Regions from separate parts of the Parviterribacter multiflagellatus genome, predicted to be linked through region 1. Evidence: riboswitches for the same ligand, from Rfam matches in the RefSeq annotation. Region 1 holds a riboswitch; each other region holds the start of a gene.
The links. A riboswitch is a leader RNA that binds a small molecule or an ion and turns the genes downstream of it on or off. The one in region 1 is predicted to bind cyclic di-AMP.

Region 1 (5,032 bases):
AACGCGTCCAAGTCGTTCGTGCAGTCGTTCGCGCTCGCGCTGCGGCACGAGCTCAAGGACACCGGCGTCACCGTCACCTCGCTGCAGCCGGGTCCGACCGACACGGAGTTCTTCGAGCGCGCCGACCTGGAGGACACGCGGATCGGCACCGGCCCGAAGGACGACCCGGCCGACGTGGCCCGCGACGGCTTCGAGGCGCTCATGAACGGCGACGAGCGCGTCGTCTCGGCGTCGCTGCAGACCAAGCTGCAGGGTCGCGGCTCGCGCTTCCTGCCCGACAGCGCCAAGGCGGCGCTGCACGGCAAGATGGCCGAGCCAGGCTCCGGGAAGAAGGACTAGCGGGCGGAGGCGCCGCCGGAGGCGGCCGCGGCCGGGGCGGCCGTCTTCGAGGCCGCGGTGACGGTCGTGCCCGCGCTCGCCCACGACTTCAGCATCGGCAGCGGGTCGATCGGCTCGCCGCCCTCGTACCAGCCGGGCGCGGTCCAGAACTCGAAGTGCAGGTGGCAGGCGCTGGCGCGGCCGGTCTGCCCGACGACGCCGATCGGCTGGCCCGCGAGGACCGGCTCGCCCTTCTGCAGCGGCGACGGCTCCTGCAGGTGCATGTACGCCTGGCTGGTCCCGTCCGCGGCCTGGATGACGATGTAGTTGCCGGCGTTCGACTGGAACTTGTTCATCTGCACCGTGCCGCCGAGCGCCGCGACGAGCGGGGTGCCGCAGTCGGCGAGCACGTCCTGGCCCTGATGGCCGCGGCCGCCGCCGAAGGTGTTGACGAACGTGCCGAAATCGTGCTCGCCCTGCACCGGGAAGATGCCGCTGCCGGCCGCCGGGAGCGACGCGGGCGTGACCACCGCGCGTGCCTTGCGGGTCGGGAGCACCTTGAGCGACGGGCCGGTGAAGCCGCCGGTCGCCGCGATGATGCGGATCGGGCCGCTCTTCGCGGACGTCGGCACCTTGACGATGACGCGGTGCGGGCTCTTCTCGGTCGGCGTCGCGCGGCGGTCGTCCCGCGCGCCCTTGCCGCCGAGGAAGACGACGCTGCGCGTCGCCGCGAGGCCCTCGCCGCTCAGCCGCAGCACGTGCCCGCGCGGGCACGACGTGGCGTCGCCGGTGCCGCACTTGAGCGCCGCGACCGCCGGCTCCTCGTACGCCGCGCCGCCGCCGGTCGCCACCTGGTCCGCCTGGGCAGCGGCCGGGAGGGCCACCAGCGCGGTCAGCAGGCTCAGCGCCGCCAGCGCGAGTGCGCGGCAGCCACGGGCACGGTGTGTCGTCTCGTAGGAAGTCACAACTGGTTGGGTGCCTACGAGGTGAGCTGACGGGCTCGCGCAGTGCGCTACGACCTCTTGCGAAGTCGATTCGCCCCATACGACTGGGTCCCCCGTTCACCCCCGGCGGACCAGGAGTGATTCGGCGGCCGGAACAGTAGCGACTCTGTGCGACATAACAAGTCAGCAGCGCGCCCCGACGCTGTCGCGACACGCACGAGGGGCGCCTCGCGGCCGTGGACGGCCCCCGGCTCCTCGCCGATCCGGACAAGGATCGGCTTCGAAACCGTGTGCCGTCCACGACCACGATGCGGGCCTCGTGCGCGCCACGCCGTAGCGCCGGAGCGCGCTGCTGCCTCCGTCGGTGGCGGGCCCCGTCTCTCGTCAGCGGCGAAGCGCCTGATACCGGCGGATCGAGAGCGGCAGGAAGACCGCGATCAGGACGAGCGGCCAGGCGATCGCGAGGAGGAGCGCGTGGTCGGCCGCCCAGGACGTCCCCTCCCACCCGGGGTTGCCGAAGAGGTCGCGGACCGCCGCCGCGGTGGAGGAGAGCGGGTTCCACTCCGCGAGCGTCCCGAGCACCGCCGGCATCGAGTCGGGGGAGACGAAGACGCTGGAGAGGAAGCCGATCGGCCAGACGAGGATCTGGATCGCGACGACGGCCTCGGGCGAGCCCGCGACGAGGCCGAGGTAGACGCCGATCCACACGAACGCGAGGCGCAGCAGCAGGAGGAGGCCGAGCGCGGCGACCGCGTTCCCCAGCCCCTCGTGCCAGCGCCAGCCGAGCGCGAGGCCCGCCAGCAGCAGGACCAGGAGGCCGGCGAGCGACTGCAGCAGGTCGGCGGCCGCCCGCCCCGCGACCACCGCCGACGGTGCGATCGGCATCGAGCGGAACCGGTCGGTCACGCCCTTCGACGCGTCGGTGACGATCGCGATCATCGTCGCCTCCACGCCGAACGCGACGCCCAGCGCGAGCATGCCCGGGAGCAGCAGCTCGTCGTAGTCCGCGCCCGGCGGCACCTCCATCTGGCCGCCGAACAGCGCGCCGAAGAGGAAGAGCGTCAGCACCGGGAAGAGCAGCGTCACGGCGACCGCGCCGGGCTGCCGCGCCCACTGCCAGGCGGCCCGCAGCGTCATCGTGCGCGCGTCGAGGATCGTCCAACGGGTCATGCGGCCACCCCTCCGGTCAGGCTCAGGAACACCTCGTCGAGCGTCGGCCGGCGCAGCGCGACGTCCTCGGGCACGACACCCGCGTCATCGAGCCCGCGGACGGCGCCGGTCAGCGCCGCCACGCCGTCGCCGGCGCGGACGGGCACGCTGATCCGGCGCGCGTCCTCGTCGACCTCCGGCGGCCCGGAGCCCACTCGCGCGAGCGCCTCGCGGGCGCGCGCCACCTCGCCGTCCTCGCGCACCACGACGTCGATCCGGTCGCCGCCGAGCCGCGCCTTGAGCTCCGCCGGCGTGCCCTCCGCGACGCTCCGCCCGTGGTCGATCAGCGCGATGCGGTCCGCGAGCTGGTCGGCCTCCTCCAGGTACTGCGTCGTCAGCAGCACGCTCGTGCCGCCGTCGACCAGCGCCCGGATCGCCGCCCAGACCTCGCTGCGCGAGCGCGGGTCCAGCCCCGTCGTCGGCTCGTCGAGGAAGAGCACCTCGGGCGCGAGGATCAACGACGCGGCGAGGTCGAGCCGCCGCCGCATGCCGCCGCTGAACTTGGACACCGGCCGCTTGCCGGTGTCGGTCAGGCCGAACTGCTCCAGCAGCTCGTCCGCCCGCCGCGCCGCCTCCGCGCCGCTCAGGTGGAAGAGCCGGCCGAAGAGGAGCAGGTTCTGGCGCCCGCTCAGCGCCTCGTCGAGCGCGGCCTGCTGGCCCACGAGCCCGAGCCGCTCGCGCGCCTTCACCGGGTCGCGCGCGACGTCGATCCCCGCGACCTCCGCCCGGCCGCCGTCGGCGTCGAGCAGCGTGGCGAGGATCCGCACCGCCGTGGTCTTCCCGGCGCCGTTCGGGCCGAGCAGCCCCTGCACCGTCCCGGGCGTGACCTCGAGGTCGAGGCCGGCCAGCGCCTCGTGCTCCCCGAACCGCTTCCGCAGTCCCTCCGCGACGACCGCAGGCGTCGTCCGTTGCATGCCGATCCCCTTTAGATTCGCTGGCGGCGCGCGCCCTCCGCGCGCCTTGCCGTACGCAATACCGTACAACATACGGAAATACATGGCCCCTGAGTTCACCGGCACCGGCGACCCCGCGAAGACGCTCGCGCTGCTCTGGCGTGGGCGCACGCCTGCGCCAGCGGGCGAGGCCCGGCCCAAGCGCGGTCGTAAGTCGTCACTGACCGCTGACCAGATCGTCGCCGCGGCGATCGAGGTGGCCGATGCGGAGGGGCTCGGCGCGCTCGCGATGCGGCGCGTGGCCGAGCAGCTCGGGGTCGGGACGATGTCGCTCTACACGCACGTCCCGGGCAAGCCGGAGCTGCTCGACCTCATGTGCGACGCGGCGCTCGCGGAGGTCCGCGGCCCGGCGGACGTGGAGGGCGGCTGGCGCGCGAAGCTCGAGCACGTCGCGCGCGAGAACCGCGCGCTCCACCTCCGCCACCCGTGGCTCCTGCAGATCGCCGCCACCCGGCCGCCGCTGGGCCCGGGCGTGACCGACAAGTACGAGGCGGAGCTGCACGCGGTCGAGGGCATCGGGCTCGATGACGTCGAGATGGACGCGGTGCTGACGCTCGTGCTCGGGTTCGTCAGCAGCGCGGTGCGCGGCGCGGTCGAGTCGGCCGAGCTGGAGAAGCACACGGGCATCACCGACGAGCAGTGGTGGGCCGCCCGCGCCCCCATCCTCCCGCGCGTCATGGGCCCCGACGACCAGTGGCCGCTGGCCTCGCGCGTCGGCCAGGCGGCGGGCGAGGCGCACCGGGCGGCGTCGAACCCCGAGCACGCGTTCGAGTTCGGCCTCGCGCGCGTGCTCGACGGGATCGAGGCGTTCGTGCGCACCAAGACGGCCTGAACCCCCGCGAACCTCCCGTGCCCTGCACACGCCCGCGGGGTCTGGGAGGGTCGGGGCGTACCAGTCGAGCTGCGGTAGGGAGGCCGTCATGGCGACGCTCGCGCGCGCGGAGGACCACCAGAACGACGCTGCGAGGCAGCGCTTCTCGGAGCGGGAGGAGGCGCGTCGCGACAGCATCGCGCGCCTGGAGGAGGGCGGCATCGCGGCCGCCGAGGCGCCGGAGCGGATCGACCTGCGGCTGGCCCGCGTCGCCCGCCTGATGCCGTCGGTGCCGACCGTCCCGCCGCCCGGCACCGAAGGCGTCAAGCTGCTGGAGAAGATCGTCGGGACGACCGACTACGTCGATCCGCGCTGGCTGGAGCTGGGCCTGCGAGCGCAGCGCGCGGTCTGCCGCGTCCACGTGCGCGACGCGATCACGGGCGACGTCGCGGGGTTCGGCACCGGCTCGCTCGTCACCCCGTCGCTGGTGCTCACCAACCACCACGTCCTCGGCGACGCGCCGACCGCGGGCGCGTCGCAGATCGAGTTCGACTTCCAGGACTTCCTCGACCGGCCGATGCCGAACCCGCCGCGGATGTTCGCGCTCGACCCGGCGCGGCTCTTCATCGCCGACGAGGAGCGCGACTTCGCGCTGTGTGCGGTGGCCGGCGCGCCGGATGCGGTGGCGGAGTTCGGGCACAACCCGCTCAGCGGTGCCGAGGGCAAGGCGGTGATCGGGGAGTTCGTGACGATCGCGCAGCACCCGGGCGGCGAGAAGAAGCGGATCGCGTTGCGCG
Region 2 (5,032 bases), on a different contig from region 1:
CGGCCGCGAGAAGTCCGCGCTCGTCGCCGCGTTCCCCACCTTCAAGTCCAAGGGCGCGATCCGCGAGCTGGGCAAGGCGCTCGGCCTGCCGCCGGGGGAGATCGAGCGCGTCGCGCGCGGGGCGGAGGGGTGGTCCGGCCAGGTGGCGGAGGACATCGACCTGGCCCTCGGCAAGGAGCGCCGGGCGGGCGGTGGCCGCTGGGCGTGGCTGGCCGCGCTGGCCGCCGAGGCGCAGGGCCTCCCGCGCCACCTCAGCCAGCACTCGGGCGGGATGATCGTCGCGACGCAGCCGCTGGTCGACTGCTGCCCGGTCGTGCCCGCCGCGATGACCGGCCGCCAGATGGTCCACTGGGACAAGGACTCGTGCGGCGACGCGGGGTTCCTCAAGATCGACCTGCTGGGCCTCGGGATGCTGTCGGCGGTCGAGCGGTGCGTCGACCTCATCGCCGCGCGCACGGGGGAGACGATCGACCTCTCGCGCATCCCGTACGACGACCCCGCGACGTTCGCGTCGATCCAGGAGGGCGACACGACCGGCGTCTTCCAGATCGAGAGCCGCGCGCAGATCGCGTCGCTCAAGCGGACCCGCCCCGAGACGCTGGAGGAGATCACGATCCAGGTCGCGATCGTGCGGCCCGGGCCGATCCAGGGCGGCGCGGTGAACCCGTACATCGCGCGGCGCCAGAAGCTCCGCGAGGACCCGGCGTACGAGGTGCCCTACGACCACCCGTCGCTGGAGCCGGTGCTGAAGGAGACGCTCGGCGCGATCATCTTCCAGGACCAGGTGATCGAGGTCGCGCAGGCGTTCGCGGGCTTCTCGCCGGGAGACGCCGAGGGGCTGCGCCGCGCGATGAGCCGCAAGCGCTCGGAGGCGGCGATCATGGAGCACCACGAGCGGTTCGTCACCGGCGCGCAGCGCGTGCACCCCGACGTGACCCCCGAGCTGGCCCAGCGCGTGTGGGAGATGGTCGTCGGCTTCTCGGGCTTCGGCTTCCCCAAGGCGCACGGCGCGGCGTTCGGCCTGCTCGCCTACCAGTCGGCGTGGCTGCGCGTGCACAAGCCGCTCGAGTTCCTGTGCGCGCTGCTCGACGAGCAGCCGATGGGCTTCTACCCCTCCGACGCGCTCATCCACGAGGCGCAGCGGCGGGGGATCGAGATCCGCCCGCCCGACATCCGGTACAGCGCGGTGAACTGCACGCTGGAGGATCCCGACGGCGCTGGTGCTGTCCGGATCGGGCTCGGCTACGTGCTGGGGGTGCGCAAGGACGAGGTCGAGGCGATCGTGAAGGCACGCGAGGAGGGCGGCCCGTTCCGCTCCCTGGAGGACCTCGCCTCGCGCGCGGGCACGGGCCGCGCGGCGCTGGAGACGCTCGCGTGGTCGGGCGCGTGCGACCCGCTGGCGGGGGACCGGCGGGCGGCGCTGTGGTCGCTCGGCACCGCGACGCCGGGGCGCAAGGCGCAGAACGGGACGGTGCAGCTGGCGCTGCCGCTCGCGCTGCCGAAGGCGCCGCGGCTGCGGCGGCTCGACCACTGGGACGAGATGGTCGCCGACTACGCCACCACCGGCGTGAGCGTCCACCGCCACCCGATGGGGCTGCTGCGGCCGGCGCTGGGCGCGCGGGGCACCGTGTCGAGCGCCGACCTGGAGCGGCTCCCGCACGACCAGCCGGTGCGCATCGGCGGGCTCGTCGTCGCGCGCCAGCGGCCGGGCACCGCGAAGGGCGTCGTGTTCATGCTGCTGGAGGACGAGCACGGGACGGTCAACCTCGTCGTGCCGCCCGCGGTGTACGAGCGCGACCGGCTCGCGGTGCGGACCGAGCCGCTGGTGATCGCGGAGGGCAAGCTGGAGCGGTTCGCGTCCGCGGGCGGGAGCATCAACGTGCTCGTCCGCAAGGTCGAAGGGCTCGAGGCGCCGGGGAAGCTCGCGGCGGAGGTGCGAGAGCTCGATCTCGCCATCGGCGAGGGGGAGCCGGACGAGGAGCTGCGCATCGCCGCGGGCGGCGGCGACTTCCGCGCGGTCGCCCCGCCGGTCATGTCGTTCGCGCAGGGGAGGTCGCGCTGACGGCAGGTCTCGTGCGCATCGCCACGATGCTGTAGCGTCCCGCGCCGTGTGGACCTTGGTGTTCGTTCTCTTCTTCCTCGTCGTCGGCCTCGGCGTCGTGTTCGTCGCGATGCGCAGCGGGTCGAAGGGGCCGGTGCTCGACTCCAGCAAGCGGGGGAGCCGGCGCGCGCTCGGCGTCATCGTCGGCCTCGTCGTCGTGCTGTGCGGCGCGGCGATCCCGGTCGTCGTCGGCATCGCGGACGCCGACAGCTCGGACGAGGCCGGCCCGGTGAAGCTCACCGCGCGCGAGGAGCACGGCCGCCAGGTCTTCAACCGCAGCTGCGTGCAGTGCCACACGCTCGGCGCGTCGAACGCCGTCCAGCGCGTCGGCCCGAGCCTCGACGCCCTGCGTCCGCCCAAGGAGCTCGTGATCGACGCGATCGAGAAGGGCCGCGCGCGGGGCCAGGGCCAGATGCCGGCCGGGCTGGTCAGCGGCGCGGACGCCGACGCCGTGGCCGCGTACGTCGCGCGCGTCGCCGGGCGCGAGACCGACTGACGCCGCCGCGTCGGACGGGCGCGTTCCATGTGGTGGACCCGCGGGAGCTTCCGCGTGCGGTTCGTCACGCACAGGTGTGAGAACGGCGTGAAAGATCCGTTGCAGACGCAGGATCTCCCCGCATCCTCCGATGGTTCTGGGGCAGAAGGCGTTTTGCAGGTGTTTCAGCCACTGCTACGCTGCCGCCAGTTCGACCGCCGAGTCCGTCCGACCCGTACGCCACCTTGCGTCCGAGCCGGAGGGAGCGGGGGACCCATCTGTTGGGGCGAATCGTCTCCCTCGGGAGGTGTAGCGCTGCTCTTTCGGCGCGAGCCCGTCAGCTAACCCCGTAGGCACGAGGAAAGAGACGAAGACCCCGACATGAGCGACCCGGCTGCCCCCTGGTGGGCTGACGTGCAGCATCTCCGCCCGCGCGACGAGCGCGCGGACGGCGCTCCGCCGCCCAAGCGGCGCTTCGAGCGCGGCGCGCGCGCCGACGACGCGGCGATCGCGACGCTCGAGCACGAGGTCTTCGAGATGCCGGCGGACCCCTGGGCGCAGCCCAAGTCCCCGGAGGAGCGGGCAGCCCGCTGGGCCGAGGCCCAGCAGCAGACCTGGCTCAAGAGCGCGCAGGCGCGTCACGAGGCCGAGGACGCCGCGTTCCTCGCGAAGCTGTCCGGCGAGGCGCCCCCGATCGCTCCCGCCCCTGCGCCGGAGGAGACCCTCCGCACCCGCCGCGGCGACGCGCAGGCCCGCGCGGCCGCGCGTGAGGCCGAGGCGCAGCGTGAGCGCCAGGTCGACGACCTGTGGGACGGCTCGATGGAGCAGACGTTCTCGCACGTCCCGCAGTGGGCCGAGGGCCAGTACGACGCACGGCTCCTGCCCAAGGGCGCCGACCGCATCGAGAACGGCCGCCGCACGATCGAGATCCGCGGCCAGGTCGACCGCGTCCACGGCTTCACCGCGCCGGCCGAGACGGCCGTCGCGACCCGCTCCGGCCGCCGCCGCCCTGCGCGCGGCGCCGCCGAGCGCTTCGAGCGCCGTCCCGACCGGGTCGCCATGTGGGCGTTCCTCATGGGGCTCCTGCTCATCCTCATCGCCGCGATCTCCGATCCGGGCACCGCGGGCGCCGCGGGCTTCTAGACCGACTGTCGCAACGCGCGGCCAGATCCTTCGCCCCGTGGCTAAACGGGGCGTCGCCGCCACGTCGTAGTCTCCGCCGCTATGTCGCCCGATCGCCCGCGCACCGCCGACGACGTCAAGGCGCTCGTCGAGGAGCGGAACATCCGCTTCGTCCGCTTCTGGTTCACGGACATCCTCGGCCAGCTCAAGTCCTTCGGCGTCGGCCGCGAGCACCTCGACGAGGCGCTCGCCAACGGCATCGCGTTCGACGGCTCCTCGATCACCGGCTTCAACCCGGTCGAGGAGTCGGACATGATCGCCATGCCGGACCCGTCCACGTTCGCCGTCCTGCCGTGGCGGCCCGACGAGCAGGGCGTCGCGCGGATGATCTGCGACATCCGCACCCCCGAGGGCACGCCGTACGAGGGCGACCCGCGCCACGTGCTGCGCCGCGCGATCGAGCGGCTCCTCGGCCTCGGGTTCGACCAGTTCAACGTCGGCGTCGAGCCCGAGTACTTCCTCTTCCGCGACGCGCACGGGACGCAGCCGCTCGACGAGGGCGGCTACTTCGACCTGACGACGCTCGACGCCGGCACCGACGTGCGCCGCGAGACCGTCCTCGCGCTCGAGCAGCTCGGCATCCCCGTGAACACGTCGCACCACGAGGGCGGCCCGAGCCAGCACGAGATCGCGCTCGCCGCCAACGAGGCGCTGAAGATGGCCGACGACGTGATGACCTACCGCATCACGGTCAAGGAGTACGCGGTCAAGGAGGGCTGGCACGCGACGTTCATGCCCAAGCCGCTCGAGGGCGAGAACGGCTCCGGCATGCACACGCACCTCGGCCTGATCCGCGGCGAGGGCGACGCGTTCCTCGACGAGAGCGACGCGTACGGGCTCAGCAACGTCGCGCGCGGCTTCATCGCCGGCCAGCTGCGCCACGCGCGCGAGCTGAGCGCGATCTTCGCCCAGTGGGTCAACTCCTACAAGCGCCTCGTGCCGGGCTTCGAGGCGCCGGTGTACGTGGCGTGGTCGCGGCGGAACCGCTCAGCGCTCGTCCGCGTGCCCCCGCGCGCGTCGCACATGGAGCTGCGCTGCCCTGACCCGGCGTGCAACCCGTACCTGACGTTCGCGGTCCTGCTGCAGGCCGGGCTGGAGGGCATCGAGAAGGGCTACGAGCTGCCCGAGCCGATGGAGAAGAACCTCTACCACCTGTCGCCTGACGACCGCCGCCGCCTCGGCATCGAGCAGCTCCCCGAGACCCTCGGCGAGGCGGTCGAGATCACGGCTGAGTCCGAGATCGTCCTGCGCACCCTCGGCGAGCACATGTTCAA
Region 3 (5,032 bases), on a different contig from region 1:
AGGGCCTCCTTCGTGAGGATCTCCGCCGCGCGCTCGTACGGGGACTCCGCGCGCTCGTCGGCGATGAACTGGCCGAACTCCGACTCCTCCTCGTCGCCGACCGGCTTCTCGAGCGAGACCGGCGCCTGAGCGGAGCGCTTGATCGAGTCGACCTCCTCGGCGTCGATGCCGGTGGCCTCCGCGATCTCCTCGTTGGAGGGCTCACGGCCGAGCTCGGTGACGAGCTTGCGCTCGGCGCGCCCGATCTTGTTGAGCTTCTCGACGACGTGGACCGGGATGCGGATCGTGCGCGCCTTGTCGGCGAGCGCGCGGGCGATCGCCTGGCGGATCCACCAGGTCGCGTACGTCGAGAACTTGAAGCCCTTGCGGTAGTCGAACTTCTCCGCGGCGCGGACCAGGCCGAGCGTCCCCTCCTGGATCAGGTCGAGGAACGGCAGCCCCTGGTTGCGGTAGTTCTTCGCGATCGAGACGACGAGGCGGAGGTTCGACTCGACCATCTTCTGCTTCGCGTCCAGGTCGCCGCGCTCGATGCGCTTCGCCAGGTCGACCTCCTCCTGCGCGGTGAGGAGGCGGACCTTGCCGATGTCCTTCAGGAAGAGCTGAAGGGAGTCGGTCGTCATGTCGGGGCGGAAGATGTCCGCCGCCTTGGACTTGCGGCCCCGGCGCTTGTCCGGGGCGCGCTCGACGGCGTTGGCCGCCGCGGTCGCGGGATCGATCTCCTCGACGAGCTCGATCTCCGAACCCTCGAAGAAGGTGTGGAGCTCCTCGACGTCGGACTCGTCGAGGTCGAGCTCGGATACGGCCTTGGTGATCTCGGCGAACGTCAGTACGCCGACCTCCTGGCCCCGCGCCAGAAGGTTCTTGACCTCTTCGAGTTCCTGGAGTTCTACGACTGACATGAAGTTCCGTTTCCGCCGGACGGGTCCAGCACGTGGTTCCTCGCGAGGGTCCAGTTCTCCGTCACGAGCAGGGATACCCGCTCGCCACGGAAAGTTGGCTGCCTCAGTCTAGGCACTTTCGCGGCTTGGTCAACGCACTTGACGGCGGCGGGGCCGTCTCCCTGCAACCTGCGACAGAATGATCAGCCGATGGCTGATGATCCTCAGCGCGAGGTCCTCTCAAGCCTGCCACGGTCCCGCCCGGTCCGCCGCAGTACCAAGCGCTCCGGGTCGACCGCCGAGGCAGCCGACGCGGTGAAGGCCGCGGCGAGCGAGAGCACCGGCGCCACCACCGACAAGCCCGCGCCCGCGAAGAAGCCGGCGACGGCGAAGAAGCCCGCGGCGGCGAAGAAGCCGGCAGCGGCGAAGAAGCCTGCGGCCGCGAAGAAGCCGGCAGCGGCGAAGAAGCCCGCGACCGCGGCGAAGACGCCGGCGGCGGCTGCGGCGAAGCCCGCGGCGGCGAAGCCGAAGGCGGCTGCGGCGGCCAAGCCCGCTCCGGCCGCGAAGGCGGCGGCCAAGCCGACGGCGAAGGCCCCGGCCAAGGCGGGCGCCACCGCGAAGTCCGCCGCGGCAGCCAAGCCGGCCGCAGCGAAGAAGCCCGCGGCCGCGAAGGCCGCCGCGCCGCGCACGCCGGGCCCGAAGCAGGGCGCGACCAAGGCCGCGAAGGCCGCGGCCGCCGGCACCGCACCCGCCGCCAAGAAGCCCGCCGCGCGCAAGCCGGCGGCCAAGAAGGCGCCCGCGCGCGCGACGCGCCCGAAGCTCGAGGCGGTCCCGCCCGCCAACGGCGCCGTGGCCGACGCGCCGCCGCCGCGCGCGCCGGAGGCCACGACCCCGCCCGCCGGGTGGGCGTCGACGGAGCCCACGGGCGGCCACGGCGGCGGCGGCCCGGTCGACACCGTCACGACCGCCGTGAAGGCGGCCGGCGAGGTCGCGCAGATCGGCGTGGCCGTCGGCAAGCAGGCCGTCAAGGGCCTGCTCTCGCGCATCCCCAAGCCGTAGCGCTCGCTGCTCTTCCACCCGCGCGCGCGAGCGACGCGCGCGGGTGGGAGGTGCGCTACGCTCCCGCGGTCGCCGAGTCTCGCGGTCTCCGGATCGTGGGAGCGGGGGAACCACTTGCGCCGCCGGACCACCACCGGTGCGACGGCGCTGGGGCGAATCGACCTCGTGAGAGGTCGTAGCGCATCGCGCGAGCCCGTCAGCTCACCCCGTAGGCGCGTTCCACATATGCCGCCGATCCTTCGAAGCACTCCGCTGCTCGCTGCCGCCGCGTTCGCGCTTGCCGGCACGCTGACCACGCCCGCGTCCGCACAGCTCGCGGCGCCGACCGGCGGCGCCGAGGCCGCCTCGCCCGCCAAGCCCGGCCTCACCGTCGCCCCCGGCGCGCTCGTCGCCCGCACCGTCGCGATCCGCGGGAAGGTCGACGCGACCGACGCCGGGCGCGCCGTCCGCGTCGAGCGCCAGCTCGCCGACGCCACCTGGGCCCAGATCGCCAGCGCCGTCGTCGGCGCGGACGGCACCTTCAAGGCGCTGTGGAAGACGGACGCCCCGGGCCGCGTCGCCCTGCGCGCGATCGTCGACCGCGGCACGGCCGACGGCTCGGTCGTCGCCACCGCGGCCGCCGCGCCGCTGACGGCGCAACTCACGGTCTTCACCGGCTCGGTCTCCAGCTGGTACGGCCCCGGCTTCTTCGGCCGCCGCACCGCCTGCGGCCAGCGCCTGCGCCGCACCACGGTGGGCGTCGCGCACAAGACGCTCCCGTGCGGCACGCGCGTCGACGTCTACTACAAGGGCAAGACCCTGAACGTCCCGGTCATCGACCGCGGCCCGTTCAAGAAGGGCCGCGACTGGGACCTCACGCAGGCCGCCGCCGAGCGGCTCGGCGTCACGGCCACCGTCCGCGTCGGCGTGCTGTCGCCGATCCCGATCCCGGACGAGGCGCCCGACCCCGACGCGCCCGCCGGGACGACCGCCGCGCGCTAGCGGGGCGGGCCCGAGACCCGCACGCCCGCGGCGCGGGCGGCGAAGAGGGCCTCCTCCGCGAGGCCCTCGAGGACCTCGGGGGCGTCGGAGTCGGCCGGGCAGGCCGTGACGCCGACGCAGAGCTGGAGCGGGGCCCCGCGGTGCGGCTCGACCTCGCCGACCGCCGCCGCGATGCGGTGCGCGAGCGCGCGGCCCTCGTCGGTGTCGGTGTCGGGCGCGGTGAGCCAGTAGCGCCCGGGCATCTCGCGTACGAGCGCGTCGGCGGGACGCAGCTGCGCGACGATCGCGCCCTCGGCCTGCTCCAGCGCGCGCGCCGCGTCGCCGTCCTCGTCGGCGGCGACGAGCCGCTCCGCGTCGGCGACCTCCAGGCAGAGCACGGCGAACGGCAGCCCGTCGGCCGTGTGGCGCTCCAGGCGGCGGACGATGGCCGCGCGCCACGGGGACAGCTGGGTGGCGAACGCGCTGCCGTCCTCGACGCCGTGGTGGAGGCGGCGGATGCGCGGCTCGTCGACCGGCGGCGTGTCGGCCCGCAGCCGCTCCGCGGCGGCGTCGAAGGGGTCGAGGTCCTCGTCGTCGTCGAACGCGAGCGAGCGCAGCCGCTGGGCAGCCTCGGCGAGCGGGTCCGTGGCGGTCGCCGCCTCGCGCAGCGCGGACTCGATCCGGGCGAGCACGTCGCCGGTGCGCGGGGGCCGGTGCTCCACCGGCTCCACCTCGACCTGCGCGGTGGCGGGTGCGGGCGCCGGTGGCTCCTCACGTACTGGCGCGGCGGGCGGCGGAGGAGCCGGGGGCGCCGCGGCGGCAGGCGCCGGCTGGTGCGGGAAGGGCGGGAGATCGACCTCGCCGCCGAGGTCCTCGACGTACACGCCGGGGTGCGGGTCGTCCGCCTCCCCGCCCGGCCGCGCGTCCCCCGCGGGCGCGGCAGGCTCGTCGTCGGCCCCGCGCAGCACCGCGGCGAGCGGCCCACGGTCGCCCGGGCGCGCGGGCCCGAGCGGGTGCGGCGACTCCAGCGTCGCCGCCGACACGGTGGCGATGACCGTCGCGAGGCGGTCGGCCAGCTCCCCCACCTGCGCGGGCACGGGCCGGTCGAGCGCGCCGAGCACCGCCGCCCATACGACCGAGCGCAGCGCGTCCAGCGCCGCGACCGCGTCGAGCGGCGCGGGCGCGGCGGCGAGGTGCCCCGCGCCGGCGGCCAGGGGCGCCAGCGCACCGCCGGGCTCCAGGTCGTCGAGCGCCGCGTCGCTCGCCAGCGCGGCTGCGAGCGCGGCGCAGAGGCGCGGCGCGTCGTCGGCGAAACGCGGCCCCGGCAGCCGCGCGGCGCGCTCCAGCGGCGCGAGCGCGACGAGCTCCACGAGCCAGGCCTTGGCCACCTCCGCCCCGTCAAGGGCAGGCGCGTCGGCGACGGGCCGCGCGCGCCTGCGGCCGAGGGTGGAAGTGGGCATAGGGACAGGTGCATACCGGTCGCGTCGGACGACACCACACCGCAACGCCGCAAATTGGGCGAAGAAGCGCAGAGACGCCTGCCGACTCAGCCGCGTGCCACGATGCGGTACCGACATGGCCCCCCTGCTCTCGATCGACGACGCGCGCGCCGCGGTCCTCGACGCCGTCACGCCGCTCGATCCCGAGACGATCTCGATCGCCGACGCGCTCGGCCGGGTGCTCGCGGAGGAGCTCGTCGCCGGCGGTGACGTCCCGCCGTTCGCGAACTCCGCGATGGACGGCTACCTCGTCCTCGCCGGGCCCGCCGGCCGCACGGTCAAGGTCGTCGGCGAGTCGCGCGCCGGCCATCCCGCGACCACCGCGCCCGCGGAGGGCGAGGCGATCCGCATCTCGACCGGCGCGTTCGTGCCCGACGCGGGCGAGGCGGTGATCCCCGTCGAGCAGGTGACCGTCCACGACGGCGGCGACACCATCACGCTGCACGCTGACGTCCCGTTCGGCCAGCACATCCGCCACCCGGGCGAGGACGTCAAGGAGGGCGCGCTGCTGCTCGCGCCCGGCACGGTCTTCGGCCCGGCGGAGGTCGGCGCCGCCGTGATCGCCGGGCGCGCGCACCTGCGCGCGGCGCGCCAGCCGCGCGTCTCGATCGTCGCGACCGGCGACGAGCTCGTCCC
Region 4 (5,032 bases), on a different contig from region 1:
GGCGGCGGGCAGCGGGGGCGGCGCGGGTGCGGCCGCGTCGCGCTGCGGCTCGCCGAAGCGGTGCGTCGGCGCGGCTGCGGCGTCGGCATCGTCGTCAAGCAGCGCCGGCAGCTGCGTGAGGAGCGGCTGGGCGCGGAGCCGGTCGCCCTCGGGGTCCCGCGGCAGGCCGAGGCGGACACGCATCCGGTCCAAGGCGGGCGCGGCAAGCCGGATCGACCACTCCTCGACGCCCGCCAGCCCGAGCGCGACGCGCGCGACCGGGATGTCGTGCTGCTCGGCCACGAGCGTCGCCGCGAACGCCCAGCTGTCGCGCAGGATCACGTCCGGCTGCCACGCGGCGACCGTCCGGTGCAGGTCGGGCAGCGCGGCCTCGGTGTCGATGCGCGCGAAGAACTCGCCGACCATCCGCGCGTTGGCGGTGGCGGCGTCGAGGAACGGCAGCTCGGCCATGAGCGGCCGCCAGGCGCTGTCCGGCGGGTCGCCGACGGGCGTGAACGGCAGCCCGAGCCGCTCGACGTGGGCGCGGTGCTGGCGCTGCGCGGCGACCAGGACCTCGTGCCCGACCGCCTCCAGCGCCCGCGCGAACGGCGCCAGCGGCCCGACGTGCCCGGCGCTGCCGCGGGTGGTGAGGAGGATGCGCATGCCGCACCCTCCCGCCTCCGGGTTACCGCGCGGCTACCGCTGGGCCGTGCTCACTTGGTCGCGAAGTACTCCCGGTTGATGGCGATGAACTTCTGCCACTCGTCCGGCACCTGGTCCTCGGCCGTGATCGCGTCGACCGGGCACGCCTCGACGCACGCGTCGCAGTCGATGCACTCCTCCGGGTCGATGTAGAGCTGCTCGTGCTGGTCCCAGTCGGCCTCGTCGGGCGTCGGGTGGATGCAGTCGACGGGGCAGACCTCGGTGCACGAGGCGTCCTTGGTGCCGATGCACGGCTGGTTGATCACGTAGGCCATGGGGTCTCCAAGCGGGAATTCACACTCGGGCTGTGAGAATAGTGGTTCTTACAACGCGGATGTAGAATCGCGCACATGGACCCGGACGCGCTGGCCCAGCCGACCCGCGCACGGCTGTTCGCGCTGCTGCGGGAGCTGCGCCGCCCGGCTCCGGTCGACGAGCTCGCGTGCGCGACCGGGCTCCATCCGAACGGCGTCCGCATCCACCTGAAGAAGCTCGAGGCCGCCGGGCTCGTCGTACGCGAGCGCGCGGCGGGCGGGGCGCCGGGGCGGCCACCGGAGGAGTACGCGGTCGCACCGGACGCGCTGCCGGGCGAGCACGAGTACCGCGAGCTGGCGCGCTGGCTCGGGCGTGCGGTCGGCGGCGCCGACGAGGGGCTCGACGGGGTGGAGCGGCGGGGCCGCGAGATCGGCGTGGACCTCATGTCCGGCACCGACGACGCCCACGAGCCGGCGGAGACGATGCACGCGGCGCTCTCGGCGCTCGGGTTCGCGCCCGAGCTCGCGCTGGACGGCGGCTGCTGCACGTACACGCTCGGCGTCTGCCCCTACCGCGACGCGGTGCGGGAGAACCAGCCGCTCGTCTGCACGCTCCACCGCGGCCTCAGCGCCGGGATGGTGGCGGCGCTCGACCCGGGCGCGCGGCTCGTCGAGTTCACCCCGCACGACCCCGACGTGGCCGGGTGCCGCGTCGTGGTCGACGGGTTCTAGTCGCAGAGCGCGAGGACGAGCCCGGTGAAGCGGCCGTCCTCGTTGACGTCGTACGCGGCCTGGACCTTCGGGCGCACCGTGCGCCGGTCGAGCAGCGGGCGCCCGTTCACCGCCATCCCGTCCGGCCCGTCGTAGCCGTAGCCCCGGATCTTCGCGCCGGCCGGGCACGTGAGCCGCAGGCGGATGCCCGAGTGCGCCGGCCCGCTGACGCGCACCGGCAGGAGCGTCTGCCCGCGCTTGAGCCGCTCGCCCTTGACCAGCAGCGGCTCGGTCGGCGCCCCGTCGATCGCGGCGGGCGTGGTGTCCGGCGGCGTGAGCGGGTCGAGGTAGTCGGCGGAGTGGTCGACCGCGAGCGCCGGGGCCGGCGCGGCAAGCGCCACGAGCGCGGCGGCGAGGGTCAGCGGGCGGAGGCGGGAGGTGGGCACACGACCACGATCGCACCGCTGCGGTCGCCCGCCCACCACACCAAGGTGGTGTCGTCGCACACCCCGCGGGTATGCACAGCACATGTCGCGCATCCTCCTCGTCGTCGCCGCGGTCCTCGCCACGCTGTTGGCCGCCGCTCCCGCCGTCGCCGACCGGCCACCCAAGAGCCGGCCCGTGATCGTCGTCGCCGGCACGCCGCCGGCGCAGCTCGACGTCCTCGACCTCAAGAAGGGCAAGGGCCGCAAGGCGCGCGCGGGCGACGAGCTCGTCGTCCACTACGCGATGGTCACCTGGTCGGACGGCAAGGAGAAGGACGCGAGCTACGGCCGCGGCCCGTTCACGTTCGAGCTCGGCGCCGGCGTCGTCATCCCCGGCTGGGACGAAGGGCTCGCCGGCATGCGCGAGGGCGGGCGACGCAGGGTGATCGTCCCTCCCGCCCTCGCCTACGGCGAGCAGGGCTCCGAACCGGCGGTCAAGCCGAACGAGACCCTCGTGTTCGTCGTCGACCTCGTGCGCGTGCGGCGGTAGGCCGCACGCGCGACGCGGATCAGACCTTCGAGCAGACCGGCCAGGCGCCCGGGCCCTGGGTCTCCAGGAGCTCGAGGGCGAGGCGGTCCTGCTCGGCCTCGGGAGCCTTGGCGGGGTCGCCGGTGCCGCCGAGCTGCTTCCAGGTCGAGCGGAGGAACTGGTACTTGCCGCGGTAGCGGCCGTCGGGCGAGACCGCGGTCGGGTCGCCGCCGGACTCGCACTGGGCGATCTTGGCGAGCAGGGCGGTGGGCGCCTCGACGTCGCCGGAGCCGGAGCCGGACGCGGACGCCTCGGTGGCCGTCGGCAGGTCGAGCGCCTCGAGCGTGGCGGGGCCCACGATGCCGTCCGGCGTCAGGCCGTTGCGCCGCTGGAAGCGCTTGATCGCGCGGCGCGTCTGCGGGCCGACGTGGCCGTCGGCCTTCACGCCGAGCTTGCGCTGCAGCGCCTTCACGTCGTAGCCGGCGCCGCTGGTCGCGGTCTGCGCGGGCGCGGGTGCGGTGGCTGCTGCCTGGTCGTCGGCCGACGTCCCGCCGACGGTCTCCTGCGCGGCGGCGCCGACGGCGCCCAGCGCGAGCACGCTGCCGGCGATCAGCACCGCCCGGCGCCCGCCACCGACGACGCGCTCGCGGCGGTTGCGACGCAGGCGCCGCTCCACCGATGCGCGCAGGGAGCGACGGGCGTGGGTTGGGTCTGCGAGGTCGCGGGTGTCGCACGCGGACGCGTGCAGCGGCTCCTCGTTCGTCTTCACGATGGGGTGTTCCTCCGGTCGTCACGGCGCCTACGAGGTGAGCTGACGGGCTCGCGCTGGACGTGCGCTACACCGAGGTGCACTCGGCGATTCGCCCCAAGGACCGGGCCGCGGCAACGGCACCGACCCCAAGTGGGTCCCCCGCTCCGGCATGCCGTGGCACACCGGACTCGGCGATGTTCAAGTCCAAGATCCTACGGAACTCTCGGACGGACAGGCTGTTAACCGAGGTGATCGGCAGTCCTAACGAAAGCTGAACGTTCGCTTCAGGACCCGCTTAGGGTCCGAGAGGAAGCTCCCCGTCACGATGAGCCCGAACCCCCTCCCTGATCCCTCTGACAGCCTGCAGGCCTTCCTCGAGGCCATCGGCAAGGTCCCGCTGCTCAACGCCAAGCAGGAGATCGAGCTGGCCAAGCGCATCGAGCGCGGCGACCTCGACGCGAAGGAGCACATGATCGAGGCGAACCTGCGCCTCGTGGTGCACGTCGCCAAGCGCTACCGGCGCGACCGCGAGGGCGACGGGGCGCTGTCGTTCCTGGACCTCATCCAGGAGGGGACGCTCGGCCTCGTCCGCGCGGCCGAGAAGTTCGACTACCGCAAGGGCTTCAAGTTCTCGACCTACGCGACGTGGTGGATCCGCCAGTCGATCGCCCGCGCGATCGCCGACAAGGGCCGCACGGTGCGCCTGCCCGTCCACGTCGTCGACCAGGTCAACAAGATCACCCGCGCCGAGCGCGACCTCTCCCTCAAGCTGGGCCGCGACGCGCAGCCGGAGGAGATCGCCGAGCACCTGGGCTTCGAGGTCCAGGTCGTCGAGGACCTCAAGCGCGCCTCGCGCACCCCGGTCTCCCTCAACGCCGCCGTCGGCGACGAGGAGGACACCGAGCTCGGCCACCTCATCGCCGACGACAACGCCGAGCAGCCCGAGGTCCGCGCCGAGGAGACGATGCGCGAGCGCGCGGTCTCCGATGCGCTGGACTGCCTGTCGACGCTCGAGCGCCGCGTGCTGCAGCTCCGCTACGGCCTCGCCGGCGAGCAGGCGCACACGCTCCCGGCGATCGGCAAGCAGCTCGGCATCACCGCCAACCGCGCGCGCATCGTCGAGATGACCGCGCTGGAGCGCCTCAGCGGCATCCCCGAGGGCCGCGCGCTCCAGGACGCCGCCTAGCGCGTCCGCGCCACGTTTCACCGGCCCGGGCGGGGGTACCGGGTCGGTCGTGCTCCTGGCGCTCTTCCCCGCGTCCGCGCTCCTCGCCGCGGGCATCCTCGTGGTCGTGCTCAGCCGTCACCGGAAGGTGGGCGGCGGGCTCATCGTCCTGGGCGCGATCGCGACGGCCGGCGCCGTGTACCTCCAGGCCGCGTACAAGCCGTACCGGCTGCCGGCGGAGAGCATGCTCCCGACGCTGGAGGTGGACGACCGCGTCCTCGTCCGCAAGGGCCAGGACGTCGGCGTGGGCGACATCGTCGTCTTCCACCCGCCCGCGGGCGCCGCGGGGTTCGAAGGGCCCCAGTGCGGGGTCCCGGTCTCCGAGAAGGAGCTGTGCCCGAAGCCCCACGGCCCGACGAGCGAGATCAACTTCATCAAGCGGATCGTCGCCGTCGGCGGCGACCGGGTCGGGCTCCGCGACGGCCGCGTGATCCGCAACGGCACGCCGGTCGACGA

Region 2: it holds a riboswitch for cyclic di-AMP, as region 1 does, so the genes downstream of both, AC1UE5_RS02015 (hypothetical protein) here and AC1UE5_RS14885 (M23 family metallopeptidase) in region 1, are expected to answer to the same signal.
Region 3: it holds a riboswitch for cyclic di-AMP, as region 1 does, so the genes downstream of both, AC1UE5_RS10780 (septal ring lytic transglycosylase RlpA family protein) here and AC1UE5_RS14885 (M23 family metallopeptidase) in region 1, are expected to answer to the same signal.
Region 4: it holds a riboswitch for cyclic di-AMP, as region 1 does, so the genes downstream of both, AC1UE5_RS10965 (transglycosylase family protein) here and AC1UE5_RS14885 (M23 family metallopeptidase) in region 1, are expected to answer to the same signal.

What each region holds. Positions count from the first base shown of each region.
Region 1 is NZ_JBXPIZ010000006.1:269,768-274,799, reverse strand. It holds gene AC1UE5_RS14890 (SDR family NAD(P)-dependent oxidoreductase) at 1-339, shown strand, start outside; gene AC1UE5_RS14885 (M23 family metallopeptidase) at 336-1,283, opposite strand; cyclic di-AMP (ydaO/yuaA leader) riboswitch at 1,279-1,420, opposite strand; gene AC1UE5_RS14880 (ABC transporter permease) at 1,647-2,432, opposite strand; gene AC1UE5_RS14875 (ATP-binding cassette domain-containing protein) at 2,429-3,385, opposite strand; gene AC1UE5_RS14870 (TetR/AcrR family transcriptional regulator) at 3,468-4,256, shown strand; gene AC1UE5_RS14865 (DNA/RNA non-specific endonuclease) at 4,345-5,032, shown strand, end outside.
Region 2 is NZ_JBXPIZ010000001.1:449,394-454,425, forward strand. It holds gene AC1UE5_RS02005 (DNA polymerase III subunit alpha) at 1-2,062, shown strand, start outside; gene AC1UE5_RS02010 (c-type cytochrome) at 2,109-2,597, shown strand; cyclic di-AMP (ydaO/yuaA leader) riboswitch at 2,813-2,948, shown strand; gene AC1UE5_RS02015 (hypothetical protein) at 2,991-3,719, shown strand; gene AC1UE5_RS02020 (glutamine synthetase family protein) at 3,801-5,032, shown strand, end outside.
Region 3 is NZ_JBXPIZ010000004.1:283,637-288,668, reverse strand. It holds gene AC1UE5_RS10790 (sigma-70 family RNA polymerase sigma factor) at 1-899, opposite strand, end outside; gene AC1UE5_RS10785 (hypothetical protein) at 1,089-1,937, shown strand; cyclic di-AMP (ydaO/yuaA leader) riboswitch at 2,008-2,152, shown strand; gene AC1UE5_RS10780 (septal ring lytic transglycosylase RlpA family protein) at 2,163-2,918, shown strand; gene AC1UE5_RS10775 (hypothetical protein) at 2,915-4,357, opposite strand; gene AC1UE5_RS10770 (molybdopterin molybdotransferase MoeA) at 4,473-5,032, shown strand, end outside.
Region 4 is NZ_JBXPIZ010000004.1:319,499-324,530, reverse strand. It holds gene AC1UE5_RS10990 (glycosyltransferase) at 1-642, opposite strand, end outside; gene AC1UE5_RS10985 (4Fe-4S dicluster domain-containing protein) at 693-956, opposite strand; gene AC1UE5_RS10980 (helix-turn-helix transcriptional regulator) at 1,032-1,667, shown strand; gene AC1UE5_RS10975 (hypothetical protein) at 1,664-2,092, opposite strand; gene AC1UE5_RS10970 (FKBP-type peptidyl-prolyl cis-trans isomerase) at 2,175-2,621, shown strand; gene AC1UE5_RS10965 (transglycosylase family protein) at 2,641-3,369, opposite strand; cyclic di-AMP (ydaO/yuaA leader) riboswitch at 3,380-3,555, opposite strand; gene AC1UE5_RS10960 (sigma-70 family RNA polymerase sigma factor) at 3,677-4,537, shown strand; gene lepB (signal peptidase I) at 4,587-5,032, shown strand, end outside.